One region of the Agromyces selenitireducens genome, then DNA from elsewhere that is predicted to be linked to it. Evidence: predicted binding sites of a transcription regulator. Region 1 holds the regulator's gene; the other holds the start of a gene.

Evidence for each region. The regulator HspR, encoded in region 1, represses chaperone genes until heat shock. The targets are predictions, from matches to a motif close to AAGTTGAGTCNNNNNGACTCAACTT.
Region 2: a site for HspR is predicted at 12,224-12,248, ahead of ACULK4_RS04205 (ATP-dependent Clp protease ATP-binding subunit). Genes of this name have one in related genera too.

The regions. Positions count from the first base shown of each region.
Region 1 is NZ_CM188259.1:3,657,654-3,673,209, reverse strand. It holds gene ACULK4_RS17285 (MFS transporter) at 1-1,109, opposite strand, end outside; gene ACULK4_RS17280 (serine protein kinase RIO) at 1,241-2,131, opposite strand; gene ACULK4_RS17275 (MFS transporter) at 2,413-4,020, shown strand; gene ACULK4_RS17270 (hypothetical protein) at 4,032-4,616, opposite strand; gene rlmN (dual-specificity RNA methyltransferase RlmN) at 4,613-5,932, opposite strand; gene ACULK4_RS17260 (M1 family metallopeptidase) at 6,007-7,545, opposite strand; gene ACULK4_RS17255 (hypothetical protein) at 7,648-8,205, opposite strand; gene ACULK4_RS17250 (hypothetical protein) at 8,352-8,729, opposite strand; gene dnaK (molecular chaperone DnaK) at 9,560-11,443, shown strand; gene ACULK4_RS17240 (nucleotide exchange factor GrpE) at 11,446-12,132, shown strand; gene ACULK4_RS17235 (DnaJ C-terminal domain-containing protein) at 12,264-13,256, shown strand; gene ACULK4_RS17230 (heat shock protein transcriptional repressor HspR) at 13,256-13,678, shown strand; gene ACULK4_RS17225 (hypothetical protein) at 13,688-14,314, opposite strand; gene ACULK4_RS17220 (MFS transporter) at 14,488-15,556, opposite strand, start outside.
Region 2 is NZ_CM188259.1:886,823-902,378, reverse strand. It holds gene ACULK4_RS04255 (flavin monoamine oxidase family protein) at 1-453, shown strand, start outside; gene ACULK4_RS04250 (APC family permease) at 516-1,967, shown strand; gene ACULK4_RS04245 (MoaF C-terminal domain-containing protein) at 2,009-2,821, shown strand; gene ACULK4_RS04240 (aldehyde dehydrogenase family protein) at 2,859-4,274, shown strand; gene ACULK4_RS04235 (DUF6518 family protein) at 4,374-5,024, shown strand; gene ACULK4_RS04230 (MarR family winged helix-turn-helix transcriptional regulator) at 5,220-5,690, opposite strand; gene ACULK4_RS04225 (FMN-dependent NADH-azoreductase) at 5,784-6,437, shown strand; gene ACULK4_RS04220 (GntR family transcriptional regulator) at 6,443-7,090, opposite strand; gene ACULK4_RS04215 (carboxymuconolactone decarboxylase family protein) at 7,229-7,894, opposite strand; gene ACULK4_RS04210 (glycosyltransferase) at 8,154-9,473, shown strand; gene ACULK4_RS04205 (ATP-dependent Clp protease ATP-binding subunit) at 9,543-12,206, opposite strand; gene ACULK4_RS04200 (hypothetical protein) at 13,149-14,315, opposite strand; gene ACULK4_RS04195 (serine/threonine-protein kinase) at 14,315-15,157, opposite strand; gene ACULK4_RS04190 (hypothetical protein) at 15,460-15,556, shown strand, end outside.

The sequences.
Region 1 (15,556 bases):
TCGTGCGCGAAGAACACCACGACCGCCGAGACGATGAGCCCCGCGAGCGTCGCGAGGATCACCGCGCGCGGCCCGAACCGGTCGTCGAGCCGGCCCGAGAGGATCGTCGAGACGCCCGCGACCACGTTCGCGGCGACGCCGAAGATCACGACCTCGTTGAACGAGAAGCCGAACGTGATGCTCGCGATCACCGCGCCGAACGTGAAGACGCCCGCGAGTCCGTCGCGGTACACCGCGCTCGCGAGCAGGAACCAGAACGTCGGCCGTGACTCCCGCCACAGCCGGGCGATGTCCTTCGCGAGCACCACGTAGCTGCGGAAGAAGCCCACGCGCTCGCGGCCCGGGGCGGCCGGCGCCTCGGGCACGTTGAGGAAGATCGGCAGCGAGAACACGAGCGTCCAGATCGCGCAGAACAGTGCGACGAGGCGGATGTTGAGCCCGTCCTCCGTCGGGATGCCGAACCACCCCGCGAAGTCGGCCACGACCACGAGCGCCAGCACGACGATGCCGCCGAGGTAGCCGAAGCCCCAGCCGAGCCCGCTCACCCGCCCGACCGTTCGCGCGTTCGACACCTGCACGAGCATCGCGTTGTAGTTCACGCCCGCGATCTCCTGGAACACCGTGCCGGCCGCGAGCAGGCCCGCACCGAGCCAGAAGAACCGCCAGTCCGCCTCGACGAAGACCATCAGCGCCATGCTCAGGATCACGCCGCCCGTCGCGAGCGCGAGCCAGAACTTGCGCCGCCCCGCGGCATCCGCCCGCTGGCCCAGCACCGGTGCGAGCAATGCGATGAGGATGCCGCCGAGGCCGATCGCGAGGCCGAGCTGGGAGGAGAGGTCGGCGAGCCCGCGGTCGTACGCCGGGTCGTCGGGTGACAGCCCGGCGACCTCGGGCGCGAGGAAGAGCGCGCTCGTGATGTACACCGAGAACACGAACGTCGTGATGACGGAGTTGAACGGCTGCGTCGCCCAGTCCCACAGCGCCCACGACCACACCTGCTTCTTCGGCACGGGGCGGTCGCCGGCGAGTTCGAGGCCCGTGACCGCCTGCATCTCGGCGGTGGAGAGGTTCGGAGCGGACGGCGCCGCTGGGGGCTGGGGCTCGGTCATGGGGGAAGTCTCCCGACGTCGGGTGAACGGGCGGTGACGGCGCGCCCGGTCAGCCGATCCGCGTCGATCCCGTGCAGGCTAGCGCCTCGCGGTCGGCGGGCGATAGGGGGCACGGCCGCCGACCGCGCGGCTCAGCCGGTCACATCGGCGACGAGCTCGGCGAAGAGCTCCTCGGCGTCGCACTCGAGCCGCTGCCGCGTGAACCAGTCGCACACGTTGACGCAGTCGCGGTGCAGCAGGTCGAACCCGTTCGGGTTCGCGACCACGTCGACCACCTGGGGCAGGTCGATCGCGATCACCCGTTCGCGGTGCACGAGCAGGTTGTACGGTGAGAGGTCGCCGTGCGCGAGCCCGGCGTACGCGAGCGTGCGCATGAAGCCGGCGACCTGCTGGAAGAGCTCGCGCAGGTCGTCGCGCGACGCGCGGACCTGCGCGAGCCGGGGCGCGGCGACCCGGCCCTCGCCGATGAACTCCATGAGCACCTCGGTCTCGCTCACCTGCACCGGGTACGGCACCGCCGCGCCGAGCTCGGTGAGCCGGCTGAGCGCGGCGAACTCGGCGTACGCCCACTCGGTGCGCGCGACCTCGCGGCCGTACGACGACGAGCGCTGCACGGCGCGCACGTCGCGGCTGCGGCGCGTGCCGCGGCCCTCGGTGTACACGGCCGAGCGGTGGAAGAGCCGGTGCTCCGCGCCGCGATAGCGCTTCGCGGCGAGCAGTGACCGGGTGCCTGGCACGTCGGCCGGCGCGTTCGGCACGGCCCGCTCGATGAGCAGGAGGTCGGCCTCCTTGCCGGTCTTGACGACCCCGAGTTCGGTGTCGATCGCGGCGGCGGAGGTGACGAGCCAGTCGGGACGCGGTTGCGGCCCGCGCTCGCTGGGCTGGGTGGCCGGCCAGGTCGACCAGCGCTGGTCCTCGCCGGGTTCGACGTCGGCGAAGGCGAGATGGGCGGATGCCGCGCCGAACGGCGCAGCGGATGCCGCGCGCGATCGCGCGGCGGAATCGTCGAGTGACGACAGCATGTTCACGGTGGTTCTCCGAGTTCGTGGAGGCCACCGTCGCGGATGCTAGCGGGCGGCCTCGCAGGGAAGGGTGTCTGCGATACGCGCGACAAGGACGGTGTTCATCGCTTCACTCCTTCCGGTTTCGGCCCGCTGGCCGGGTGCTGCTCGCCCCTTCGGGCGACGGATGCCGCGTGGCGCGGCCCGCACGCGAGCATACGCCCTCACGCAGCATCCGTGAAGGCCCCGATCACGGGCCGTTGGTCCCGATCGCCGCGCCTCCGGTCGTGCTCGGATGAGCCATGTCCTCCGCATCCTCGCCCGCCGGTGCCGCCCACGCTGCGGCCCCCGAGGAGTTCAACGGCAGGCTCGCGATCCTGCTGGCGATGGCGATGTTCGTGCTCGTGGTCGACACGTCGATCATGAACGTGTCGATCTCGGCGGTCGTCGAAGACCTCGACACGACGGCGAGCGGCGTGCAGGGCGCGATCGCGCTCGAAGCGCTGGTCTCGGCCGCGTTCATCCTCATCGGCGGGAAGACGGGCGACCTCATCGGCCGCAAGCTCGCGTACATCCTCGGCCTGCTCGGGTACGCCGTCGGCGCGATCGCGATGACGCTCGCGCAGGACCTGACCTCGATCATCGTGTTCTGGGCGATCATCGGCGGCATCGGCGCGTCGTTGCTGCTGCCGGCGATGCAGTCGCTCATCCACGGCAACTTCGAGGGCGCGCACCAGAAGCGCGTCTACGCGCTCGTCGGCGCCGCTGCCGCGATCGCCGCGGCGGTCGGCCCGCTCATCGGCGGGTTCATCACCACGTTCCTGTCGTGGCGCGTCGGCTTCCTGATGGAGGCCGTCATCATCGCGGTCGTGCTGTCGGGCATCCGGCTCGTGAAGGACGTGCCGTACACCGGCTCGCGCGCGGTCGACTGGATGGGCGCCGCGCTCTCGATCGTGGGCATGGGCGGCATCGTGCTCGGCATCCTCGTCTGGCAGGAGGGCGGGGAGTACGTCGCCCTGCTCATCGGCGTCGGCGCGATCGCCCTGGTGGGGCTCGTGTGGTGGCTGCGCGACCGGAAGCGCCGTCAGCGCGCGACCCTCATCGATCCGGTGCTCTTCGATTCGAGGGTCTTCCGCGCGGGCGTCGGCGGCCAGCTCCTGCAGCAGATCGCCCTCGGCGGCACCATGATCGTGCTGCCGCTGTACCTGCAGATCGTGCTCGAGTACAACGCGCTCTGGGCGGGCATCTCGATCGCGCCGCTGTCGCTGACGATGTTCGTCGTCGCGTTGCTGGCCGGCAAGCGCGCGAAGGGGCGGCCGAGCACGATCATCCTGTGGGGGTTCGGCCTGCTGGTCCTGGGCATCGCCGCCATCATCCCGATCGTGCCGCGGGCCGACTCGGGTTGGTGGCTCGTCATCCCGCTCGTCGTCTCCGGCGCCGGCCTCGGCCTGCTCGTGTCGCAGCTGAACAACTACACGCTCTCGCCGGTCTCGAACGAACGCGTCAGCGAGGCTGCGGGGGTCAACTCGGCGGCCGGCTCGTTCGGGCTCTCGTTCGGCCTGGCGTTCGCAGGCGCGATCATGCTCGCGACGCTCGCGTTCACGTTCGGCGCGAGAACGGATGCCAGCACGCTGCTCTCCGACGACCAGCAGCAGCAGGTCGCGGCGGTCCTCGAGGAGGACGCGCAGCTGGTGTCGAACACGGGCCTCGAGGAGCTCCTCGCGGACGAGCCGGACGAGGTGCAGGAGGAGATCGTCGCGATCAACACCGAGTCGCGGCCGATCGCCCTGCAGGTCGCACTGCTCATCCCCCTGCTCGCGGGGCTGCTGGGAATCGCGAACGCGCTCCGCATGCGGCGGCTGCCCGATCCGAAGCCGTCCGCCGCAGCCGAAGGCGTGCTCGGCGGCTGACGGGGCCCGTCTCAGCCGGGCTGCGCGAGCGAGGTCAGGAAGTCCGCCGACGTGGCGAGGTAGGTCACGCCGTCGGCGTGGACGATCACGGGGACGTAGCTCGGGTCGTAGTCCGGCGGTGCCTCGAGTGCGCCGGGCAGCGGGTAGTCGGTCCGGACCCAGTCGGCCGACTCGAGCCGTGCCGCGCGATCCTGCCATGCGGCATCCGTCTCGGACAGGATCGTGAACCACACGCCGACGTCACCGCTGCCGAGCCAGGTGCACGACAGCCCGCCGTCGGCCGCGAGGTCGGCCGCGGCCGGACCGAACGGCTCGGAACGGTCGGCGCGGTACGCGAGGCCGTCGGCCTCGAGGCGGGCGGCGTCCTCGTCGGCGAGCACGTTCTCGCACGTGACCTCGTCGCCCGTGGAGGTGGTCGGGGCGGGCGCCGCGTTCGGCGATTCCGGCGTCTCCGTGGCCGACCCGCCACCGGTCTCGCTGGGCGATGCGCTGCCGGACGGCCGCCCCGTCGACGGCGCGGGCTCACCGACGCACCCGGTCAGGAGGGCCAGGACGAGGCCCGCGCCCGCGAGCAGCGGAACCGAGCTTCGGGTCATGCCGGTAGCGTACCGGCGGCCACCGCCTCGTCCTCCTCGGTCGCGACGAGCTGCCCGCAGGCGCCGTCGATCTCCTTGCCGCGCGTGTCGCGGATGGTCGTGGGGATGCCGGCGGCGGTGAGGCGGCGTACGAACTCGTGCTGCACGTCGAGCTCCGACGCGGTCCAGATCGAGCCGGGCGTGGGATTCAGCGGGATCGGGTTCACGTGCACCCACCCGTGGCCGCGCTCGTTGAGCTTGTCGGCGAGCAGGTCGGCGCGCCATCCGTGGTCGTTCATGTCCTTGATGAGCGCGTACTCGATCGACACGCGCCGGCCGGTCTTCTCGAAGTACTCGCGCGCGGCATCGAGCGCCTCGTCGACCTTCCAGCGCGAGTTCACGGGGATGAGCTCGTCGCGAAGGCCGTCGTCGGGTGCGTGCAGGCTGAGGGCGAAGGTCACCGGGATGTGCTCGTCGGCGAGCTTGCGGATGGCGGGCACGAGGCCGACCGTCGAGACGGTGATGTTGCGCGCCGACATGCCGAGTCCGTTCGGCGAGGGCGCCGCCATGGTGCGCACCGCGCGCATGAGGCGGGCGTAGTTCGCGAGCGGCTCGCCCATGCCCATGAACACGATGTTCGACACGCGCTCGGGCGTGCCGTCGTCGGCGCGCTTGCCGTGCAGTGCGCCCGAGGCGATGACGCGGTTCGCGGCGACGACCTGGTCGAGGATCTCGGCGGCCGACATGTTGCGCGTGAGGCCCGCCTGCCCGGTCGCGCAGAACGGGCAGTTCATGCCGCACCCGGCCTGGCTCGACACGCATAGCGTGATGCGGCCGGGGTAGCGCATGAGCACCGACTCGACGAGTGCGCCGTCGTGGAGCTTCCACAGGAACTTGATCGTGTCGCCGCGGTCGGTCTCGAGGCGCCGAACCTCGGTGAGCAGCGGCGGCAGCAGCCCGGCGACGAGCTCCTCGCGACCCGCGGCCGGAAGGTCGGTCATGTCGGCGGGGTCGGTCGTGTACCGCGTGAAGTAGTGGCGTGCCACCTGCTTGAGCCGGAATGCGGGGATGCCGAGCTCGTCGGCCTTCGCCTTCCACTCTTCTGGAGCCAGGTCGGCCAGGTGGGCGGGCGGCTTGCCGCGCTTGGGCGACGCGAACTGCAGCAGCGGGCGACCGTCGGCATCCTTCGCCTGCTGCCAGCCCTCGGTCTTCGGGCGCACCTGGCGCGGCCTGGTCGAGCGGATGCCGCCGGCCTGCGCCTCGCGCACCGCGCCGTCGCGCGGGGTCCCTGCGGCCTCCCCGGGGCGCGCGGGGGACTCGGGCGTGTCGGTCGGCATCCCACCAGCGTACGCGGGAGCGCCCGAGCATCGGCTGGATGCCCGGGCGCCCCGGTTGCGCCTGCTCGCCGCGGCTACGGCGTGGTCCAGGTGGCGGGGGGCTTCTCCTGGTCGTAGAGCCAGGTCTGGAAGAACGCGTCCAGGTCCTCGCCGGACGCCTCCTCGTAGACCGCCTGGAAGTCCTCCGATGTGCCCGCGGAGTCGTCGTAGCGCTCGAGCCAGAGCTGCGCGCCCTCGAAGAACGCGTCGTCGCCGACCTCGACGCGAAGGGCGTGGAGGGTCGCGGCACCGCGGTTGTACACCTGGGTTGCGAAGAGCCCGAACTCGCCTGGGTCGCCGATCTGCAGGTCCCAGTACGCCTGGGTCCGCGCCGGGGCGTACCAGTTGTCGTACGCCGTCTGCGCGGTTCGGATGCCGCGCTCCTCGTTCCACATCCAGTTCGCGTAGGTCGCCCACCCCTCATTGAGCCAGATGTCCTGCCAACGCTCAGGGCTCACCGCATTGCCGAACCACTGGTGGGCGAGCTCGTGCGAGACGGTGCCCTCGCTCGCCTGCGAGGAGTACACGGGACGGGTCTGCGTCTCGAGCGCGTAGAACACGGTGTCGTTGTCGACGATCGAGCCGTAGGCGACGAAGGGGTAGGGTCCGAACTTCGACTCGAAGAAGTCGATCATCTCGGCCTGCCATCCGAGGCTCGCGTTCGTCGTCGCGAGGCGCCCCGAGCTCAGCTTCGTGTCGACCGCGTCGATGATCGGAACGCCGCTGCCGGAGTAATAGGTGTCGCGCAGGTCGAAATCACCGACCGACGCCGTGGTGAGGTAGCTCGCCTGCTGGTCGGGCGCGTCCCAGAACCAGGTGGTCCAGCCGCCTTCGGTGACGGGCTCGCCGGCGGGAAGGCCGTTCGCGACCGCGACCTTGCCCTCGGGCACCGTGATCTCGAACGAGTAGGACGCCTTGTCGGTCTGGTGGTCGCTCACGGGGTACCACGTCATGGAGCCCTCGGGTTCGCTCACGACCATCGCGCCGTCGCGCATCGTGACCCAGCCGTAGAACGCGTCCTCGATGTCGGTCGGCTGCGTCGTCGTGCCGCCGTAGTCGACGACGACCTGCACCGCCTGACCGGCCTTGATCTTGGGCCGCGGCTGCACGGTGAGCTCCCAGACGCGCGCCGCGTCGTCCTGCACGTGCCAGAACGCCGCGCCGTCGACCTCCTCGCCGGCCACCGGCGGTTCGACGGATGCCGCGGGCTTCCCGTTCACCGTGACGGACTCCACGTCCATGCCCCGCAGGTCGAGGTTGAAGCGATCGAGGTCCTGCGTCGCCACGAGATCGATGGTCGCGACGCCGTCGAACTCGCCCTCGAGCGGGGCAGGGGCGGGCGCCGGCGGCGTGTAGCGGATGTCGAGGTCGTAGTGCTGCACGTCGTAGCCGCCGTTGCCGGCGAAGGGGAAGTACTCGTCCCCGACGCCGGAGGCGCCCGCCGTGTACCTCGGCCCCGCCGAGTCCGGGCCGTTGCCGCCCGGTGCCGCCGCGGCAGCCGACGCGCCCAATGCGCCGAGTGCCATCGCCATGGCGGTCGCGCCGCCGATCAACCTCGCCCTGTTCCGGATCATGGTCTCCCCTTCACGCCGATTGTCGAACGATACGACGGCGGCGGCCGATCGCGATAGAGCGGGAGCCGCCGATCCACGCACGAATCCTGCGTCTTCGGCGGATCAGCTCGCGGGCCGGACCCACTGCGCGAACGTCGGCGCGCTCACGAACGTGATCGTGCCGTCGGCGAGCACCACGACAGGGGACAGCCCGCTGCCCGGTTCGACCGGTCCGGTCCAGGCGCCGGGGACGGGGTCGTCCGTCTGCGCGTAGCCGGCGGCGGTGAGTTCGTCGCCCCACGCGGCCTCGTCGACGCCGCTCGCCTGCGCGACGTGGAGGATGATGTCGGACTGCGGCTTGCCCCACGAGCACACCAGCCCGCCCTCCTCTGCGATGCTCGCGATGATCGGGTCGTTCGGGTCCAGGTCGCGCGGCTCGAGTCCGTCGGCCTCGAGTTGCGCGTACGCCTCGGGTGCGAGGACGTCCTCGCAGCTCGTTCCGATCGCGGGCGTGTCGGTCGGCGTTGGCTCGGTGGTGGGTTCGGGCGATGCGGCGGCCGGCGTGGTCGGCGACGCGCTCTCGGCGGGTTCGCCGGCGTTCCCCGCGCACGCGGCGAGTCCGAGCGAGAGGGTCAGGGCAGCGGATGCCGCGAGCACGCGCGGCGCGAAGGTCCGGGTCATGCCCCTCACCGTAACGACCGGCCCGCCACGACACGCCGGGGCGCACCCTGAGCCGGGCGCAGAGTGCCTCGGTGGCATCCGCTGCCCGTCGAGTCGCCACTCGCGTCGGCCATTCCGTCTCGTCCCTGGCGGAAGTGGCGACTCGATCATGCCGACGAGCGGGCGCCGCGCCAGCCGCGACTTCGCAGAGCACGCTCGAGCTGGTCGAGTGCGCGGGCCGGCGGCAGACGCCGCCCGACACGGATGACGATCCACCCGGCGGCGGCCAGATCGTTGAGTCGTTCGACGTCGCGGTGGGCTGCACGTCGTCCTCCCGATGCTGCTCGCCGTCGATCCAGCTCATCGACCGTCGCCAGCGGGCGCGGCCAGCCCAGCAGTCGGTCACCCGCGGCGACGAGGTCGTCGTGGGACAGCGTCGACGCGAGTTGGCACCAGGCATCGCATGCCGACACCGCCGGCACGCCGCGCACGACGGAGCGCTGCACGCGCTCGGCCAGGGTGCGGTGGCCGATGACGCCGGGCACGCGCGGTTCGCGACCTCGAAGGGCCGAGACGTGCAGCGGCCCGTGCTCGAGTGCCGACGGCAGAGGGATTCCCCAGAGCAGGGCGGCGCTGGCGTGGCTGAAGACCTGGGATGCGGGCATACGTGCGGCGAAGGCCCGGCATCGCTCGTCGTAGGCGGACGGCGGAACCGTCGTGCGCACCCCGTGGTGTGGTGCCGAGAGGTCGCGCGCCCGTAGCCGCCCCCGCGGCACGCCGAGCTCGTCGGACCTGCGCACCGTGAAGGGCACCTCGCGCAGCGCGGGTGGAAGGGGACGAGCTCGCACGGGGTCCATGCTCACCGAGACCGGCGCGGCCGTTCGCACCGTCGCCCGGAGCTGTGAGCCGGCACCCACCCGCGGCAGCGGTGCAGGACCAGTCGCCTCCAGTGACCCCTGCCTCTCGTCCCGTCCCGTCCCGCCCCGCGCCGCCGCCACGAGTGTCCAACGGATGTCACATCCCGAGCGCCGGTCCCACATCCATTGGACACGCGGACGCCATGCGCGGCTGCCCGCCAAGTCGAGTGTCCGAAGGATGCGGCGTCGGGAGCGCGAGACTCGCATTCTCTGGACACTCGACTCCGGGTGGGCAGAGGAGGCGAGGCAGGGAAGGGAATAGGGTGCGACGACGGCAGGTTGAGTCTAGTGCGCTCAAGTTTTGCGGCGGCGACTTGACACCCATCGGATGCCGCTGGGAGACTTGAGCGGTCGAGGCTCAAGTCTCGACACCATCGACTTCGGCCGCGGGCGAGGAACGCCGGGCCGATCGCCGTGGGGCGACATCCGCAACACCCCCGGCAGAAGGAGAGGCACACATGTCACGTGCAGTCGGAATCGACCTGGGTACCACCAACTCGGTCGTGAGCGTCCTCGAGGGCGGCGAGCCCGTCGTCATCGCGAACGCCGAGGGCTTCCGCACCACCCCGTCGGTGGTCGCGTTCACGAAGGACGGCGAGGTGCTCGTCGGCGAGACCGCGAAGCGCCAGGCCGTGACCAACGTCGACCGCACCATCGCGTCGGTCAAGCGCCACATGGGCACCGACTGGAAGCGCGAGATCGACGGCAAGCAGTACACGCCGCAGGAGATCTCGGCGCGCATCCTGCAGAAGCTGAAGCGCGACGCCGAGCAGTACCTGGGCGACACGGTCACCGACGCGGTCATCACCGTACCGGCGTACTTCAACGACGCCGAGCGCCAGGCCACGAAGGAGGCCGGCGAGATCGCGGGCCTCAACGTCCTGCGCATCATCAACGAGCCCACCGCGGCCGCGCTCGCCTACGGCCTCGACAAGGGCAAGGAGGACGAGCTCATCCTCGTCTTCGACCTCGGTGGCGGCACCTTCGACGTGTCCCTCCTCGAGGTGGGCAAGGACGACGACTTCTCGACCATCCAGGTCCGTGCGACCGCGGGCGACAACCGCCTCGGCGGCGACGACTGGGACCAGCGGATCGTCGACCACCTGATCAAGCGCTTCAAGGACTCGACGGGTGTCGACGTCTCGAAGGACAAGATCGCCCTGCAGCGCCTGAAGGAGGCCGCGGAGCAGGCCAAGAAGGAGCTGTCGTCGAGCATGTCGACCAGCATCCAGCTGCCCTACCTCTCGCTCACCGAGAACGGCCCGGCGAACCTCGACGAGACGCTCACGCGGGCCCAGTTCGAGAACATGACGAGCGACCTGCTCGACCGCACCAAGAAGCCCTTCGAGGACGTCATCCGCGAGGCCGGCATCAAGGTGTCCGACATCGCCCACGTCGTGCTCGTCGGCGGCTCGACCCGCATGCCCGCCGTCTCCGACCTGGTGAAGAAGGAGACCGGGCAGGAGCCCAACAAGGGCGTGAACCCCGACGAGGTCGTCGCCGTGGGCGCCGCCCTCCAGGCGGGCGTCCTCAAGGGCGAGCGCAAGGACGTGCTGCTCATCGACGTCACCCCCCTGAGCCTCGGCATCGAGACCAAGGGCGGCATCATGACCCGGCTCATCGAGCGCAACACGGCCATCCCGACCAAGCGCAGCGAGACCTTCACGACCGCCGACGACAACCAGCCGTCGGTCGCGATCCAGGTCTTCCAGGGCGAGCGCGAGTTCACGCGCGACAACAAGCCGCTCGGCACGTTCGAACTGACCGGCATCGCACCGGCTCCCCGCGGCATCCCGCAGGTCGAGGTCACCTTCGACATCGACGCCAACGGCATCGTGCACGTGTCGGCGCGCGACAAGGGCACCGGCAAGGAGCAGTCGATGACCATCACCGGCGGCTCGTCGCTGCCGAAGGACGACATCGAGCGCATGGTGCGCGACGCCGAGGAGCACGCGGCCGAGGACAAGAAGCGCCGCGAGTCCGCCGAGACCCGCAACCAGGCCGAGCAGCTCGCGTACTCGATCGAGAAGCTGATCAAGGAGAACGACGAGAAGCTTCCCGCCGACATCAAGTCGGAGGTGCAGGGCGACGTCGACGCGCTCAAGACGGCGCTCGCGGGCGACGACGACGACGCGGTGAAGTCGGCGTTCGACAAGCTGAACCAGTCCCAGGGCAAGCTCGGCGAGGCGATCTACGCGCAGGGCCAGCAGGCGGATGCCACCGCCGGCGCGGGCGCGAACCCCGGCGAGGACGCCACTCCGTCGGGCTCCGAGGGCCCCGAGTCGTCCGATGAGGACGTGGTCGACGCCGAGGTCATCGACGACGAGGACGAGAAGAAGTAGACATGGCTGACGAGAACCAGAACCACGACGAGCCGATCATCCGCGACAAGCGGCGGATCGACCCCGAGACGGGTGAGGTTCGCCCCGTGGCCGGTGCCGAGGGGGCAGGCGGCGAGCCCGCCGCCGAAGGCGGGGCGACGGATGCCGCGGCAGATGCTGCTGCGGCATCCGCTGCCGACGACCTCGACGAGGAGGCGGTCGACGAGGAGACCGCCGACGAGGAGACGCTCACCGTCGACGACATCCTGAACGCCGCGCAGGCCGAGGTCGACGACCCGACGGCCGAGCACCTCGCCGACCTCAAGCGGGTCACCGCCGAGTACGCGAACTACCGCAAGCGCACCGAGGCGAACCGCGAGGTCGAGCGCGAGCGGGCGATCGGCGCGGCCGTGGCCGTGCTGCTGCCCGTGCTCGACGACCTCGACCGCGCCGAGAAGCACGGCGACCTCGAGGGAGACACCCCGTTCGCGACGATCGCGGCGAAGCTGCGCGCGTCGGTCGAGAAGCTCGGCCTCACGCCGTTCGGCGAGGTCGGCGAGCCGTTCGACCCGCAGCGGCACGAGGCGATCTTCCAGCAGCACTCCGACGAGGTCGAGGTCGACACGGTCGCCGACGTCGTCGAGACCGGGTACCTGCTCGGCGGCACGCTGCTGCGCGCCGCGAAGGTCGTCGTGAAGACGCCCGCGTAGCGCGGCTGCGGGTCGAGGAGCGGCGCAGCTGCGTCTCGAGACCCCCTCGCACGAGGTCTCGAGACGCTCCCGGCTCCGCCGGGTGCTCCTCGACCCGCACCACCCACTAGATTTCGAGGAAGGAGGCGCCGATGGCCAGCCAGGATTGGTTCGACAAGGACTTCTACGCGATCCTCGGCGTCTCGAAGGACGCGAGCGACGCCGACATCAAGAAGGCCTACCGCAAGCTCGCGCGCAAGTACCATCCCGACCAGAACCCGGGGGATGCCGCGTCGGAGTCGAAGTTCAAGGAGATCAGCGAGGCGCACTCGGTGCTCTCCGATCCCGAGGAACGCAAGGAGTACGACGCGGTCCGCGCGATGGGCGGCGGGGCCCGGTTCACGGCACCCGGCGGCGGGGCCGGCGGGTTCGAGGACGTCTTCGGCGGCATGTTCGGCGGTCCGGGCGGCGCCGGCGGCACGCGGTACACCTACCAGCAGGGCGGCCAGTACGACGACCTGCTCAGCGGGCTCTTCGGCGGCGGCCGGTTCGGCCAGCCGTCGGGCGGGTACCGCGGCTACGGCGGCCCGACGCGCGGGCGCGACGTGACCGCGACCACCACGCTCGACTTCGTCACGGCGACCAAGGGCGACCGCATCACCCTGCAGACCGCCGAGGGTCGCGAGATCACCGTCAACGTGCCCGCGGGCGTCGCCGACGGACAGAAGATCCGGCTGCGCGGCAAGGGCCATCCGTCGCCCGACGGTGGCGAGCCCGGCGACATCGTGCTCACCGTGAAGGTGCGCAAGCACCCCGTGTTCGAGCGCGACGGGCTCAACCTGCGCGTCAACGTGCCGGTCACGTACACCGAGGCCGCCCTCGGCGCGACGATCCAGGTGCCGACCCTCGCGGGCGACCCGGTGAAGCTGCGTGTCGCGCCCGGCACCCCGAGCGGCCGCGTGCTGCGCGTCAAGGGCCGCGGCGTCGAGACGAAGAAGGGCACGGGCGACCTCCTCGCCGTCGTGCAGGTGGCCGTGCCGTCGCACCTGTCGAAGGAGGCGGAGGAGAAGTTGCGCGAGTTCTCCGCGCTGCTGCCCGACGAGGACCCCCGCGAGGACCTCCTCGCCAAGGCGAGGGGCCACTGATGCAGGTCGACGGCGAGAGCCCCCTGTTCGTGATCTCGGTCGCGGCCGAACTCGCCGGGATGCACCCGCAGACGCTCCGCCAGTACGACCGCATGGGGCTCGTCTCGCCGAAGCGCACCGCGGGCAAGTCCCGCCGCTACTCGATGCGCGACGTCGCGCAGCTTCGCGAGATCCAGCAGCTGTCGAGCGAGGGCGTGAGCCTCGAGGGCATCCGCCGCGTGCTCGGCCTCGAGAACGAGGTCACCGAGCTCCGCGAGCGGGTGCGCGAGCTCGAGCGTGCGCTCGCCGACGAGATGCTGAACCGCCCCGGCCGGCGCGTCTTCGCGGCCGGCGCGCACGGCGAGGTCGTCTCGCTCAAGGCGGGCACGCGCTTGCGCCGCGAGAACGCCGTCGTCGTGTGGCGACCGCTCGACCGCGGCTGATCGCCCGGGTCAGCGTCCCCAGGCCGACGCGGGCGCCGCGACCTCCGGGACGCGCGACGTCGACCACCACGTGCCGTACCCGTAGTGGCTCTCGGCCCAGGGCGAGGCCCAGATCGCCCGCGCCGTGGCATCCGCCGACGTGCCGGCTTCGAGCCCGGCGACGATGTCGGCGTAGAACGTGCGCTTCTGCAGGTTGGACGCAGCGTACCGGGCCGCGTCGACGAGGGTCGCATAGCTGCCGAGGCCGCTGCCGCCGCCCGAACCGTACCCGTTGTTCAGCGGGTTGTTGCGGTTCCACCAGTTGTCGGGACCGTTCTCCTCGCGCATCCACTCGACCATGAGCCGGACGTTCTCGTCGGTCACGGGCCAATCGCCGAGCACGAGCACGAGCGTCGCCCAGTCGTAGTTGGTGCCGGATGCCACGAGCGTCTCGGGCCCGGTCGCCGCGGCGTAGCCCTCGCGCGAGACGGCCGCCGTGGTGAGGTCGCCCGGGACCGAGAAGTCCTGGACGTCGCCGTGGAAGGGCGAGAGCGAGGTCGCCGCGGCGTCGGCGAGGGCGACCGACGGGCGGGGGAGCGGGGCCAGCGCGACGGTCGCGAGCAGTCCGCCGACCGCGACGACCGCCGCGATCGCCACGACGCTGCGCCGCCGTGCCAGACGAGGCCGATCGGCCCGGTCGGCCCGGCGCCGGCGGCCGCGCACACGGAACGGGCGCCGCGCGGTCGCTCGAACCGCCGCGCGACGCTCCCCCTGGTGCTGCGCCGAATGTCGCATCGGGGGCCGAGGCTAGCAAACGGTGCCGGGTGCCGTCAGCCCCCTGTCGCTCGACGGCGGCGCGTGGCACGTCGTGCCCAGACGATGACCGGCACGAGCAGGAGCGACAGCAATCCGCCGACGACCGCGAGCGTCGCGTAGGACGACGCGGCGAGCACCAGGCCAGACAGGGCGCTCGCACCCGCGCCGGCGAGCGCGATCAGCACGTCGATCGATCCCTGCGTCTTCGCGCGGTGCGTAGGCGAGGTCGCATCGACGACGAGGGCCGTGCCCGAGATGAGGCCGAAGTTCCAGCCCAGGCCGAGCAGCGTGAGCGCGACGACGAGGAGCACGAGCGAGTCGCTCGGCGCCAGGGCCGCGACCGCGCCCGCGAGCAGCATCGTCACCGCGGCCGCGATCGCCATCGGGATGCGGCCGATGCGGTCGACGAGGACGCCGGTCACGAGCGAGGGCAGGTACATCGCGCCGATGTGGATGCCGATCACGATGCCGACAGCGGAGAGCGCGTGGTCGTGGCCGCGCATGTGGACCGGCGTCATCGTCATGATCGCGACCATCGTGGCCTGCGTGAGCACCATGATCGTCGCGCCCAGGACCACGCCGGGCACGAAGCGGTCGCGGGCCGGCGTGGGCTCCGCGGCGTCGGGTGCGGCGGCCTCGGGTGCCGAGAGGTCGGGCGCTCCGCCGTCCGGCTCTGCATCGGGCCGACCGGCGGGGGAGGACGCCGGAACCGGAGGCAGGCCGGGCGTGTGGTCGAGGTGCTCGGCGACGAGGAACGGGTCGGGCCGGAGCAGCAGGAACAGCACCGTGCCCGCGCCGAGGTACGCGGCCGCGGCGAGCAGGAACGGCCCCGCGAGCGCGGGGATGCCGAGTGCGAGGGCGAGCGCGCCCAGCGGCTCGACGAGGTTCGGCCCGGCGACCGCGCCGAGGGTGGTCGAGACCAGCGCGACGCTCACCGCGGTGCCGCGCTGCGTGGGCAGCGCGAGGTCCGTGCCCGCGTACCGCGCCTGCAGGTTGGTGGCGGTTCCGGCGCCGTACACGAACAGGGAGACGAACAGCAGCGGCACATTGTCGGCGACCGCGGCGGCGACCACGCCGAGCGCG
Region 2 (15,556 bases), 1.2 Mb from region 1:
GAGGGAGTGACCGAGCCGTTCGTCGCGTTCGGCGAGAAGGACTGGCCGCTCAACTTCTTCCAGGGCGAGTACCCCGACGGCGACGGCATCATCGTCATCGGATTCGGACCCGACGCCCGCGCGATCGACCCGACCGACGTCAGGGCCATCGAGGAGGTCATCGGTCGGCTCATTCCGGGAGCCCGCGTCACCGCGGTGGAGGCCCACGACTGGGTCGCCGACGAGTTCGCCGGGGAGACGTGGCCGATGCACCGGCCCGGCTACCTCACCGGGGCGCTGGCGGGGTTCCACGCGGGCGACGGCCGCCTCCGCTTCGCCGGCGCCGACTACGCCCACGGCTGGGGCGGCTTCATCGACGGCGCGATCGAGGGCGGGCTCATCGAAGCCCGCCGCATCCTCACCGAGAACGCCGGAGCCCAGACCGCCGTGCCGCTTCTGGCCGCCACCGCCTGAGCGGCCGACCCCACCCCACTGCACCACCACCCAGTACCGCTCGAAGTCCAAAGGAGGACCTCATGAGCACCACCACCACCCGTCCCGAGCCGGTCGCGAGGGACGTCTCGCACGGCACCAGCCTGAAGCCGAACAGCCTCGGCTTCGTCGGCATCGCGTTCTTCGTCATCGCTGCCGCAGCGCCCATGGCCGCGTTCGTCGGCGCGGGCCCCGTCCTGTTCTCGATCATGGGACCCGGCGTTCCGCTGGTCTACATCATGGTCGCGGTCGTCATCGCGCTCTTCGCCGTCGGCTACCTCCGCATGAGTCGACACATCGTCCACGCGGGCGGCTTCGTCGCCTACATCGCGCGCGGACTGGGCCGGCACGCCGCGACCGGCGCCGCGGGCATCGTCATCGTGACCTACGTCGCGCTGCAGGTGGGGTTCTGGGCGCAGTTCGGCGTGTTCGCCCAGCAGTTGGCTGCCGGATGGCTCGGCATCGACCTTCCGGTCTGGGTCTGGGCCCTCGCCTTCATCGCGCTCACGACTGCGCTCGCCATGCGCGGGGTCGACCTCAACCTCAAGGTCCTCGGGATCCTCCTGGTGCTCGAGATCGCGGTCGTCGCGATCCTCGTGGTCGGCATCGTCGTCGGCGCCGCCGGCAATCCGCCGTCGCTCGAGAGCTTCAGCCCGTCCGCGCTGGCGAACCCGGGCTTCGGCGTGGCGGTCCTCTTCGTCTTCGCCTGCTTCACCACGTTCGAGGCCACGACGGTCTTCAGCGAGGAGGCGCGCGACCCGCGCCGCACCATTCCGTTGGCGCTCTACGCGGTGGTGCTCTTCGTCGCGATCTTCTACACGGTCGCCACCTGGGCGGTCAGCTTCGCCGTCGGGCCGGACATGGTCCAGCAGGCGGCCACCGACGACCTGGCCGGCATCATCTTCGGCCTCGCGGCGACGTACGTCGGTCCGTGGCTCGACGTCACCATGCAGGTGCTCGTCGTCTCGAGCTTCATCGCGATGCTCATCGGCATGCAGAACATGTTCGCGCGATACGGGTTCGCCCTCGCCCGGGCGGGCGTTCTGCCGAAGCCGCTCGCACGGGTGGGCCGGCGCTCGCAGGCTCCTGCCACCGCCGCCCTCGCGAACGGCATCGTCGTCGCGGTGATCGTGACCGGCTTCCTGCTCGCCGGGGCCGATGCGATCGAGGTCGTCTACGCGTGGTTCGTCGCCCTCGGCACCGTCGGGTTCATCGTCATGATGGCGCTGGCCTCCCTGGCGATCGTCGTGTTCTTCCTCCGCGAGAAGGTCGAACGCGGCTTCTGGACGACGAAGGTCGCTCCCGCCGTGTCGTTCGTGCTCGTCGCCGGCGTCCTCGTCATCGCGCTCCAGAACTACGACGCGATGCTCTTCAGCGAGGGTGCGACCGCCAAGCTCCTGCTCTGGCTCATCCCGATCGGGTTCGCGCTCGGCGCGCTCCTGCCCACCGTCAAGAAGGACATCGACTACGAGACGGTCACGTCGGCCGTCGCCTGACCACGACACGCCCCGTGTCATCCACTTCGAAAGGACTCATCATGACCGACACCCAGACGACCAGCCGCACCTACCAGGGCTACGTGCCCGTCGAGGAATGGCCCGACGTCACCGCCATGGTCGACGGCTTCGGCGAGCCGAGCCTTCCCGCGACCGACCACCTGGAGGGTTCCGCCTTCGACATCGTCTTCGACAACGGATGGACGATCGCGCACCGCTTCGACGACGGCGCGGTCACCTGGACCATCACCGAGGGCGACGGCACCGGCATGACCGGCACCCACCCCTACCGCGCCGTCGAGGCTCGCCCCGGCCTCTACTTCGTCGATTTCATCAAGGGCGAGGGCGTGCACGCGAGCGACGTCTCCATGGTGATCGACCGGAACGACGGACGCGTGACCGTGGCCGACTCGACCTTCGTCGATCGCGACGGCGCGGTGCGCATGCACACCGAGCTGATCACCGGCCGCGTGGCCGGCACCGGCGCCATCGAACCGCTGCGCCGGTCCGACGAGCTCGTCGGCAAGCGGATCTTCTACCGCTACAGCCCGACGGAGGCGTACGAGCACGTCTACCTCAACGGCGGCACGTTCATGTGGCACTGCGTCCGCGGCGCCGAGCGGGGATTGGCCGACGTCGACCCGGCGACCGTCTACGAGATCGGCGACGGCATCGTGATGCTGCACTGGAGCGAGACCGTCATGCCGGTCGAGTCCATCGTGCTCATCGACCTCGTGAACGAGCGCTCCATCGGGCGGATGTTCTGCTGGGACGGCCCCACGCTCGCCCCGGTGCACCTGCCCTTCGACAGCCGCTTCACGGTCCTCAACGAGACCGCCTACCCCACCGACTGATCCCATCGACCCGCACGACTGTTCCACGGAGGAAACGATGTCCACCACGCAACCCACCACGATGCTCGAGGCGGTCTCCGCCGACGAGGCCACTGGGCGTCCGATTCCGGATGCCGCGACGCGGGAGACCATCGGCTACGCACCGATCCACACCGTCGACGACCTCGACGCCGCGATCGCCACCGCCCGTTCCGTCCAGCCGGGCTGGGCCGCGCTCGGACACGCCGATCGCAGCCGCATCCTGAACGCCATCGCCGACGAGATCGAGGCGAACGCCGAGGAGCTGGCGGTGCTGTTGTCACGTGAGCAGGGCAAGCCGCTCGACGGGCCGAATGCGCGCTTCGAGGTCGGCGCCTGCGCCGCATGGATCCGCAACGCGGCGGACACCCCGGTCGAGCCCGAGGTCGTGTTCGAGGACGGCAGCGCCCGCGCCGAGCTGCACTTCGAGCCCCTCGGGGTGGTCGGCGCGATCGGCCCGTGGAACTGGCCGATGATGATCTCGGTATGGCAGATCGCGCCGTCGCTCCGCATGGGCAACACGGTCGTCGTGAAGCCGAGCGAGTACACGCCGCTGTCGGTGCTCGCGCTCGTCGAGGTCTTCAACCGCTACCTTCCGCCGGGGGTCCTCACCGTGATCTCCGGCGACCGCGAGGTCGGCGCCGCGATCGCCGCCCACCCCGGTCTCGACAAGATCATGTTCACCGGATCGACCGCGACCGGCAGGAGGATCGTCGAATCGTCGGCGCACAACCTGGCCCGGCTCACGCTCGAGCTCGGCGGCAACGACGCCGGCATCGTCCTTCCCGGCACGGATGTCGCGGCCATCGCCGACAACCTGTTCTGGGGCTGCTTCATCAACAGCGGCCAGACGTGCGCGTCGCTGAAGCGGCTCTACGTTCACGAGTCGGTGTACGACGACGTCGTCGACACGCTCGCCGGGATGGCGCGCAGCATGCCGATGGGCCGCGGCCTCGACGCGGGCAACGTGCTCGGCCCGCTCCAGAACGAGAAGCAGTTCGACATCGTCCGCCGCCTCGTCGACGACGCGCGCGGCCGCGGGGCACGCGTCGTCGCGGGCGGCGAGCCCGCACCTGAACTCGGTCCGCTGTTCTACCGCGCCACCGTGGTCGCCGACATCGAGGACGGCGCGCCGCTCGTCGACGAGGAGCAGTTCGGTCCCGTCATCCCGGTGGTGAAGTACTCGGATATCGAGGACGCCATCGCGCGGGCCAACGCCTCGGAGCAGGGCCTCGGCGCCTCCGTGTGGTCGAGCGACCCGGATGAGGCGGTCGCGGTGGCGCGGCGGATCCAGGCCGGCACGGTCTGGATCAACCAGCACGGCGCACTGAACCCGAACATCCCGTTCGGCGGCACCAAGGCCTCCGGCTACGGTCACGAGTTCGGCATCCACGGTCTCAAGGCGGTGTCGGCGCCGAAGGTGATCTCGCGCTGACTGGCCATGCCGGTACTTCGGCACTCCCGCGCTCCACCTCGAGGATGACTTCGCGGCGATCGGGGTGTGCAGTGCGGTGAGCGCGGCGAGGATGGCACGGTGACCGACTCGACCCTCGAACTCGCGCCCCGATTCCGTGTGACCCTCGCCCCGGCGGCGGCCCGCGTCCTCCTCGTCGGGGTGGTGGCAGTCGCGCTGGGCGGGGCCACGTCGCTCGGCCAGACGTTCCTGCCCGAGGAGGCCGCGTCGCTCGCCAACTCGGTGACGGGATGGACGCTTCCGACCGTCGCGCTGGTCTTCGTCACGGCGCGGTCGTCCACCGAGGCGGCGGTGGCCGGTGCGGTGTCGTTCGTCGCGCTCACCGTGGGCTATGCCGTGGTGTCGACGCTGCGCGGCTTCCCGTTCGACCCCACCACGTGGGCGGTCATCGGCCTGCTCGCCGGTCCCGTGATCGGCGCGGCGACCATCGCGCTGCGGCGATCCCGTATGCACGCGGCCGTCGGCGGCGGACTGCTCGCCGGCGTGCTGATCGGCGAGGGCGTCTACGGGCTGACGGCGATCGCGGCGACGACCGGTCCGGTGTTCTGGTGGGCGGCGATCACGGTCGGTGTCGGGCTCCTCGTCGCCGTGGCGGCGCTCCGGGTCCGTGACCTCCGCTCGAGACTGGTGCTGGTGTCGGTCGCCGGGCTGACCGCATCGCTCTTCGTGGTCGCCTACCTGGCGCTTCCCAGCGTGTTCGGCCTGCTCTGATCCTCGTCGGACACTCCGAAGGCCGGGCTTCCTTGGCTGGAGGGCCCGGGGGCCTTCCCGGAGCGGCCTCGAGACGCGTCGCCTGCGGCGGCGGCGCCCCTCGATTCGCAGTTGCGCGGCGAGATCCACCGCGGCATACGTCGCCGAGCGCGCCGGTGACGACGCAGTCGGCGCTCGCGCACGAGCGTTCGGCCGTCAGTGACGCGACGGCGACCGACGCTCGCGGATCGGCGCCTCCGGGTCGACTGCGGCGAGCGCCGTCTCGAGCGCCTCGACGAGCCTCCTCAGCTCGTCGGAACCGACGGGGGCGAACTCGCGGTCGATGGCCGGAAGGTACGCCTTCGCCCCGGCGAGGAAGCGGCGGCGCCCGTCAGGGGTGAGCACGGCGAAGGCCGAGCGGCCGTCGTCGGGATTCACCTCGCGGGCGACCAGACCGGCCGCGACGAGGTCGTCGACGAGGCGACTCACCCGGGTGCGACTGAGCACGACGCGTTCGGCGAGCTGACCCATCGTGAGCCGGCCGCCGGCGTCGTTCAGTTCGAGCAGCACGTCGTACCAGCTGAGCGGCAATCCGCCGTCGCCCGCCACGGCGCGCTCGAGTCGCGGCAGCACTGCGGCGTGCAGCCGCAGCAGGGACTCCCAGGCTCGTTCCGCGTCACTCGGCATGCATCGACCCTATCACTTGCGTGCGTGCGCACACATATGGAAGACTCCCCCTGTTCATATATGTGCGTCTGCACACACTTGAAAGGACTGAGCATGACCACGCTCCTGCACATCTCCGCGTCCCCTCGCGGCGACGACTCGCATTCGCTCGCACTCGCCCGCACCTTCACCGACGCGTTCGCAGAGGCCGCGCCCGCAGCATCCGTCGACCACTGGGATCTCTGGGACGGATCGCTGCCCGCATTCGGCCCCGACGCCGCCCGCGCGAAGATGCGGGTGTTCGCCGGTGAGGCCCCGCAGGGCGCCGAGGAGCTCGCCTGGCACCGCGCCCGCCTCGCGTTCGAGCGCTTCGCCGCCGCCGACCTCTACCTGTTCAGCCTGCCGATGTGGAACTCGGGCGTGCCCTACATCGCGAAGCAGTTCATCGATGTCGTCAGCCAGCCGGGTTGGGTGTTCGGCTTCGATGTCGAACTCGGCTACACGGGCCTGCTCGAGGGCAAGCGCGCAGCCGTGGTCTACACGAGCGCGGTCTACGGCGACGAGCGTCCGCCGGCGTTCGGAAGCGACTTCCAGCAGCCGTTCTTCGACGGCTGGCTGCGCTGGGCGGGTGTGCACGAGATCGACTCGATCGAGTTCCGGCCGAACCTCGCCGTCGGCGACCCCGAGCCCGCCCGCCTCGCCGCCCACGCCGAGGCGCGCCGGCTGGGCGCCGAGTTCGCGCTCGACGCGCGGGCTGCGGCGGCCTGAGCGGCTCAGCCCTCCGGTTGGAGTCGGTGCCAGGTGTCGAAGGCGACCGCCGCAGCGCCCTCTGCGTCGCCCGCCGCGCAGAGCCGGATCAGTTCGTCATGCCGGTCCGCCGAGTCGCGGCCACCCTGCGACGAGAACTGCAGGCGTTCGGCGCGGCGCACGACCGGCGTGAACTGATCGAGCACTGCGGCGAGCGAGCGATTGCCGGACACGGTGACCGGCACTCCGTGCAGGTCGTCGTCGGCGCGCAGGGCCGCATCGACGTCGTGGGCCTCCAACGCGGCTCGGAACCGGGTGTTGGCCTCGCGCATCGCCTCGAGGTCGTCGTCGTCGAGTTCCGGCACCGCCTCGCGAACGGCCAGCTCGTGCATGGCCGCGACGACGTCGCGCGCCTCGCGCACCTTGCGCAGGTCGAGCGTGCTCACCCGGGTCGATCGGCCCGGCGTCGCGACGACGAGCCCGCCCTCGGCGAGCCGGAGGAGCGCCTCCCGCACCGGTGTGCGACTGACGCCCAGCCACGTGGCGAGTTCGCCGTCCTTCAGGAGCTCCCCCGGCTCGAACGTGCCGTCGACGATCGCGTCGCGCAGGCGACGGTAGACCCCGTCGCGCAGGAGGATGCGATCGGCCGGCGCTTCAGAGGCAGGAATGGGCATGCAATATATTGCCCCATTTCCCGACGCCCACGTCAAGTTGCCGACGTCGTCGTCTGCTCCGCGCACCGCACCGCCGCCTGGCAGGACAGGAGCGCAGCTGGTTCAGGCTGCGGTGGGTGACGAACGGGTCGTCGTCGCTCATGATGCCGAGCCCACAGCGGATGCCGCGGCATCCGTCGTCGAGGTCGTCGCTCGCTGCTCGAGCGGCGGCAGCCGGCACGCGTCCGCGAACCCGTCCGAGTGGATGCCGAGCGCCACGTTCATGCGCGCGCTCAGGTTCATGAACGCGACCTTGGCCGTGAGCTCGATGAGCGCCGCCGGCCCGAGCGCGTCGAGGAGCCTCGCCGACAGCTCGTCGGTGACCGCCGGCGGGGTCTGGCTCATCGCCTCGGCGTACGCCATGACGTCGCGCTCGAGCGGCGTGAAGACGGATGCCGCGCGCCAGTTCGGGACGTGCCGCGCCTTCGCCTCGTCGAGCCCGTCGTTGTGGGCCTTGTAGTAGTTGAAGTCGAGGCACCAGCTGCAACCGATGTACGCCGCGGTCGCCATCACGGCGTAGGAGGCGAGGTCGCGGTCGAGTTCGTGCAGAGCCTCGACCTTGCGGCCGATGCCCATCGAGGCGCGCATGAGGGCGGGATGGTGGGCGAGCACGCCCATGGAGTCGGGCACCGAGCCGAGCATGCGTCGGGCGGCGAGCTTCACGGCGGTGCCGAACAGGCCGGTGAGCTCGGTCGGCGGGATGCGGGGCGTGGTCGTGGTCGTCGTCGTGGTCTGCGCGGTCGTCGTCGTGGTCTGCGTGGTCATCGTGTCCTCCTGCGTCGACGGCCGGGTTCGGCTCCCGGTTCGTGCCGTCGACATGGAGACACCGCTCGCGGCAGGGGTGTGACACCGCCGAATCCCGGGGACCCGCGAGGTGTGTCGCAGGAACCCGGGACTCGGAGGTCTGGAGGCGCCGACAATGGAGGTGCACTCTGGGAGGGATCCCAGTGAAGGGAGCGCGCATGCTCGTCGGATGGCGCGGAGCCGAACGGTACAGGCGCGCCGACCCGCAGCCACCCCCGCCATGACCTCGATCCTCATTGCGACCGTACCGTTCCACGGCCACGTGACGCCGCTCCTCACGGTGGCGCGCGGGTTCGTCGCGCGGGGCGACCGGGTACGCTTCCTCACCGGTTCCCGGTTCGCCGAGTCGGTCCGGGCCACCGGTGCCGAGTTCCTGCCGCTCCCTGCCGAGGCCGACTACGACGACCGCATCGACGTGAGTATCCGCTTCCCCGAGCGCGCGTCGCTGCGCGGCTCCGCAGCGCTCGGGTTCGACATCGAGCATGTCTTCACCCGTCCGGCCCCGGCGCAGTACGAGGCGGTGATGGCGACCCATCGGATGGCACCCGTCGACGTGATGCTCACCGACCCGTCGTTCGCCGGCGCCGCGATCGTGGCGGGTCATCCGCGGGCCGAGCGCCCGGCCTTGGTGCTCTGCGGGGTCATGCCGCTTCCGCTCTCCAGCCGCGACACGGCGCCGTTCGGCATGGGCCTGACGCCGATGGCGGGCCCGATCGGCCGCGCTCGCAACGCGGTGCTCGCAGTGCTCGCCCGCCGCGTCTTCCGCGACGCCCAGCGTTCCGCCGACGAGCTGCATCGTCGCGTGCACGGCGTGGGACTCTCGTACTCGCTGTTCGAGTGGCCCGCCCGTGCCGACGCGATCGCCCAGTTCACGGTGCGCGAGTTCGAGTACCCGCGCAGCGATGCGCCCGCGTCGCTGCATTTCATCGGACCGATCGCCGCGACGGGTCCCTCCGCTCCCCTTCCCGCCTGGTGGGGCGACCTGGACGGGTCGACGCCGGTCGTCCATGTCACGCAGGGCACGATGGCGAACAAGGACTGGGGCAAGCTCGTGCTCCCAACGGTCGAGGCGCTCGCCCATGACGACGTCCTCGTCGTGGTCACGACGGGCGGCCGGCCGCTCGACACGCTTCCAGCCCTGCCTGCGAATGCCCGGGCGGCGGAGTATCTGCCCTATGACGAACTGCTTCCGAAGACCGACGTGTACGTCACCAACGCCGGCTACGGCGGCGTGCAGTACGCCCTGCGCCACGGCGTGCCGATCGTCGCGATCGGCGGGCAGGAGGACAAGCCCGAGGTCGCCGCGCGTATCACCTGGTCGGGTGTGGGCCGGCGGATCCGCTCGGTCTCCCCGTCGCCGAGGGCGCTGCGCAGGGCCGTTCGCGCGGTGCTCCGCGATGGCCGGTACCGTCGCGCCGCGGACGCCATGTCCGCCCGGATGGCAGCGTCGCGTGGGTTCGACCACATCGCCGAGATCGTCGACGCCGTGGTGACGGATGCCGCGCCCGGCGGCGGGCCGGCCCGGCCCTCGCGTTCCTGAGGGCCGGGCCGTCGTGGTGGCGGTCTCGAGACGCGCCGCCTACGGCGGTGCTCCTCGATCCGCAGAGGGTTAGGCGGCGATGTCGACCGTCGCGTTGGGCACGGATGCCACGACGAACTCGCCGTCGGCGGCATCCACCCGTACGCCCTCGCCGTCGCCGAGGGCACCGGTGACGAAGAGGTCGGCGATGCGGTCGTCGATCTCGCGCTGGATCAGGCGACGCAGCGGACGGGCACCGTACTCGGGCTCGTAGCCGCGCTCCGCGAGGAGCGCCACCGCGGCATCCGTCACCTCGAAGCCGATCTCGCGAGCGGCCAGCCGCGACGAGGTCGCACCCAGCATCAGGCGCACGATCTCAGCGATCTCGGCAGACGAGAGCTTCTGGAACAGCACGATCTCGTCGATGCGGTTCAGGAACTCGGGCCGCATGGCCTCGCGCACCTTGCCCATCACACGCTGGCGCACGTCATCCATCGACGAGAAGCCGTTGGCCGCAGCATCCGCCGACGCCACGAACCCGAGCGCACCCGACCGCGACGCGAGGAACTCCGAACCGAGGTTCGAGGTCATGATGACCACCGTGTTGCGGAAGTCGACCGTGCGACCCTGACCGTCGGTCAGGCGTCCGTCGTCGAGCACCTGCAGCAGCAGGTTGAACACGTCGGGGTGCGCCTTCTCGATCTCGTCGAACAGCACGATCGAGTACGGGTTGCGCCGCACGCGCTCGGTGAGCTGCCCGGCCTCGTCGTAGCCGACGTATCCGGGAGGGGCGCCGACGAGCCGCGACACCGTGTGCCGCTCGCCGAACTCACTCATGTCGAAGCGGATGATCGCGCCCTCGTCGTCGAACAGCGACGACGCCAGCGCACGCGCCAGCTCGGTCTTGCCGACGCCGGTCGGGCCGAGGAACAGGAACGAGCCCACCGGCCGCTTGGCATCGCCCATGCCGGTGCGGTTGCGACGCACCGAGCGGGCGACGGCGGTGACCGCGTCGTCCTGCCCGATGACCCGGGCGTGCAGTTCGCCCTCGAGGTTCGCGAGGCGCTCGCGCTCGCCCTCGGTGACGCGGTTGACCGGGATGCCGGTGGCCCGCGAGATCACGGCGGCGATCTGCGCCTCGTCGACGACCGTCTGCTGGTCGAGACTCTCGAGACCACTGTGCTGGTTGAGCTCGTCGAAACCAGGCTCCTCGAGGTCTCGAGACGCGCTCCGCGCTCCTCGACCCACACGAGCCGTCGCCTCGTCGAGCCGCTCCTGCACCTTCTCGATCTCGTCGCGGATGCGCGACGCCTCCTCGTAGTGCTCGGCGCGGACGGCCGCGTTCTTGTCGGCCTCCAGGTCGGCGAGGCGCTCGATGAGGGCGGAGACATCCACCTTCACGCCGAGCTTCAGGCGCAGGCGCGCGCCGGCCTGGTCGATGAGGTCGATGGCCTTGTCGGGCAGCACGCGGTCGGTGAGGTACCGCGCGGAGAGCTCGACGGCGGCGCGCAGCGCCTCGTCGGTGTAGGTGACGCCGTGGTGCTCCTCGTACGCGGGGCGCAGGCCCTGCATGATGAGCACGGCGTCCTCGATCGAGGGCTCGCCGACCTTCACCGGCTGGAACCGGCGCTCGAGCGCGGGGTCCTTCTCGATGGTGCGGTACTCCTTGAGCGTGGTCGCGCCCACGAGGTGCAGCTCGCCGCGGGCGAGGCGGGGCTTCAGGATGTTGCCCGCATCCATGCCCTCACCGGCACCGCCGGCGCCGACGACGGAGTGCACCTCGTCGACGAAGACGATGAGCTCGCCCTTGTGCTCGGCGATCTCCTCCATCGTCTTGGTGAGGCGCTCCTCGAAGTCGCCGCGGTAGCGCGTGCCGGCGAGCATGGCGGGCAGGTCGAGCGCGACGACGCGCTTGCCGAGCAGCGCCTCGGGCACGTTCTCCTCGACGATCGCGCGGGCGAGGCCCTCGACGATCGCGGTCTTGCCGACGCCGGCCTCGCCGATCAGCACGGGGTTGTTCTTCGTGCGGCGGCTGAGGATCTCGATGGTCTGCTCGATCTCGTCGGTGCGCCCGATCACGGGGTCGAGCTCGCCGTTCATAGCGCGCTCGGTGAGGTCGATGCTGAACTTGTCGAGCATGGGGGTGGCGGACTCCCCCTCCTCTGCGGGCTGAGGAGGCGCGCCAGCGCCGTCTCGAAGCCCCTCTGTCTGCTCAAGCTGCTCGCCGAGCCCGGCCGCGAGCGCGTCGGCGGTGACGCCGGCCCGCGCGAGGACCTGCCCGGCGGGGGCGTCCTGCCCGAGCACGAGCGCGAAGAACACGTGCTCGGGGTCGATGTACGTCGACCCGCTCGAGCGTGCGACCTGGTACGCGTGGAACAGCGCGCGGCTCGCGCTCGGGGTGATCGTCGCCGCGTTCATCTTCTGCTGGTCGAGCTTGTCGAGACCTGCGGATGCCGCGGGCAGCCGCGCCTCGGTCGCCGTGATGATGCGCTCGGGGCTCGCGCCGACGCGCGTGATCGCCTGCGCGACGGACTCGTCCTCGACGATGACGCGCAGAATGTGCAGCGCGTCGAGCTCGGTCTGCCCGCGCTCGATCGCGAAGCGTCCGGCGCGCTGCAGGATGCTCTGGGTGCGCGAGGTCAGGAACCGGCTGAGGTCGATCGACCGCGCCTGCCTGGCCTGCTCACCCGCGAGGTAGCGGGCGAGGAACTCGTCGAACGAGCTCGCGCCCGCCTCGTTGAAGTTGTCGGGCACCTAGGTCCTCCTGGGGGAACTTGAGTTGGGTACGCTCAACTTCAACGCGGCGAGAGTGCAGGTATTCCCTTGACGAGCGCCGGATGCCCGGGAGCACCCGGTGGCCCGCCGTTGCGCCGACTACGGCATCATGTACTAGTGAACCCTCGGATCCTCTGCGGCGACGGCGTGGGCCCTGCACGCCAGCGGGTGGCCGCAGCGCCTGGCACAAACCGTTTACCCCGCGCAAGCGATGGCCATGCCTGCTGAACAAGTGCGCGAAACATCGGCGTTCTGGTCCCCCCCGGGCCGGCGATTTCTACCTTTGCACGAGCGTGCCCTCGAGTTGCCGCTTCTGGAGCTTGCCGCACGGCTCCCCGGGGCGAGTGAGGGAGTGAACATTGTTCGCGAGTTCCCGGGTCCGACCGGGATTGCTGACATGGTGGCTGTGGTCGCCGGACAAGCTGAGGTCGAAGCGCGGAGGGCTGCAGCGGTCCCGCCTATTCAAGGCTTGACGTTGGCCAACGTGGCCGCCGCAATCGATAGCTCGCGTTCCGCGACCCTGGACACGCTCGAACGCAGGCTTCAGATGTCAAGCCGTCAGGTGCTTTCGTATCTTCGGAGATTGCAGGACTCGGGCGCAGTCGTGGCATCGGGCTCGGTTTACAGAAGGATCCCCGAGTTGAGACCCATCGGAAGGATGTACGCGTTCGAAGCCAAGGTCGCGGATTGGCGACGAGCAATGCGCCAAGCCGTGCGATACAGCACGTGGGCGGATGGCGCCGCGATCGTGCTGCTCAACGCGCCCAAGTCGACCGACGCTTTGGTAGCCTCTGCCCAAGCGCTTAATGTCGGTGTCGCGGTTGGCGAAAGCTGGCTTCTCCGACCTTCGGTCCGCCGCAAAGCGGCACGGTTCTCTGGGCCGAGACTACTGGCGTCCGAGCGTTACATCGCTTCCCTCGCTCACCACAGCCCTTCCGCCTCCGCGTAGTGCTTGAGCGCGCCGTACGGGTCGTCGCGCCACACCCGCTTGTCGTGTGGCTTGACAAAGGATCCAAGTGCGTCAATAAGACGATCGAAGTGCATCCCGGCAGCGTCATACGCGCCGCGTAGAAGCGACACTCGATCAGCGCGGGTGGTTTGATTATTGATCGACAGAAGTACTGTTCGGAGCGACCGCAGGTGATGTTCCCGCTCAGCTTGTTCGCTCGGCGGAAGAGGACCACCGCGAATCACTCGAGCCGATTCTGCATCCCAGCGTTCGATCGCGTCGGCGGTGTCGCGTCGCAGAACCGCTGCAAGCGCGGACTGCGTCACATACGAGGCCGGGATGCGAATGGCATTCTCAGAGTTCTGTATGTAGGTCGTTGGATCGAAAAATCGCATGCCGCGATCCCATCCCGTTCCGAGCGTATCGGCACCCGCGGCAATCGCCGGAAGTCCAGCGAAGTCACTGTGCGTCACAATCACCCGCGAGCGCTCAGCCAACGAGTGGATCGTCCGCAACAAGCCCGAGATTGCCTCGACGTCAGAAAGGTCCGGCTCGTGATTGGCCACGATCTCGTTCGCGAGAGTGATCACCCAAACTGGCGACCCGAGGCTCGCAAGTTGACCCACGTATGCGTCCAACTGGAAGCCTGATCGCCAAAACGAGCGGGTCCCGACAAGCGATTGCCAAGCGCCTTTCGCCAAGCCCGCCGCGAGGTTAGCGGTCTCCAGGGCATCCTGGGCTGAGCGGTCGACTGCGGAAGTGAGCGACAGCGTTGGCGCAAGGAGAGGAACCCGCAGCCGATCCTGATGAGCGAACGTCCGCTCGACGTGCTGAAGCCGCCGCCCGGCGGTGTCGAGTCCAACTCCGTCAGGACCCCATAGCTCCCAGGTCGAGTAGAAGTCAAAACGATTGGATCCAGGAAGCAGACGCGAATGCGTGGATGCATCAAAGATGACCTCGCCGCCTACTGCTCGGACGCTCTCTGCGACGTCGCTGGCACTGGGATTCCTCGGGACCGGTACGCGCGGCGTCGAGAAGGCTGAGATGATCGTGCCGTCAGCGACATGTCGACTGATCGCGTTGACAGCCCATCCGAGATGGCCCGACCGGCGCCCGTCATGAATAAGAATCCCCGCCATTACTGCGTCACCCCGAACACGCGTTCAATCTCGTCTGAAAGCTCCTGGCCATCGAGAAAGCGTCTGGCCGGCTGTCGCTGCAGACAACGATCGATGATCATCGCAAGATCGGGTGCCACAGTCGGATCGATGGTGGAGATGCTCGCTGCCTGTTCACGCGCGAGCCGCTGATCATATGCGTACTGTGTTCCGCCGGGGTCGATTGGCAGCTCTCCGGTGCGCAACCAGAACGCCAAGATACCGAGACAGAACACATCACTCGCCGGCGTGGGGTCCCCGCCCGGGATATGCTCGGGGCTCCGGAAGCCAGGAGTTCCGGGCTGATACACACCTGTGATTACCGTCCGTTCAATATGCCTCGCCAAACCGGGGTCCATGACCTTGTACGCGCCCGCAGACGTGCGCCGAATATTGCCGGGAGATAGGTCACGGTGGACAACAGACAGCGTGTGACATGCTGCTAGACCAGCACTGACCTGGCGCAAGAAGTCGAGGACCTCCGCGTCATCAAGCGGAACCGTGAGCCGAGCGACGTCCTCACCGTCGAGGAACTCCTCAACCCATGCGACGGCCTCGGGACGCTCCCCGATTTCTACGGCCTCCGAGAGCACTCGAACCACGCCCTCGGATTCGACAGCCGATAGGAAGTCAACCTCGCGCCGAGCGCGCTCTAGAGCAACCGGAGCCATTGGGCCTGTGGGTATTCCGACGATCTTCAGCACAACGGGATTACCGGCCAACGTCGCCCTGTACACCCACTTCTGGCCGCCCGTAGCCACGTGCGATGCGTTCTCGACCCCTGTGGCAGCGAATGCAGCTGCTGCGATCTCATGCGGATTCATGCGAGACGCCGCACACATCCCACGCGACGTTCCCCGACGTTGTCATTCAATGCACCTCCACCGATCGTCCCGAGCTTCGAACAATCTAGTGGCTATCACGTCTGGGCACGACGCGTGGCGCATCCGGGTCACACGTCGATGTGCTTGAGGGAAGAGCAGCTCACGACAACCCAGAACGAACTCAGGAATATAAACCTGGCCGAGCAATCCTCAATTGCGTGACGGTCTGGCGCCACGGGTGCTCCGGAAGAGGAGCACGAGAGCACCTCGCCAATCCGTGCTGAGCACGCGAGACTATGGGGGTGTCGCCCGCCCACTGGCTCCTGAAGCTCACCGCACACCCATCCGCGCCAGCCCGAGACTGGCTGGACTACCTGAGTGCCTTCTCCGGACTGATCG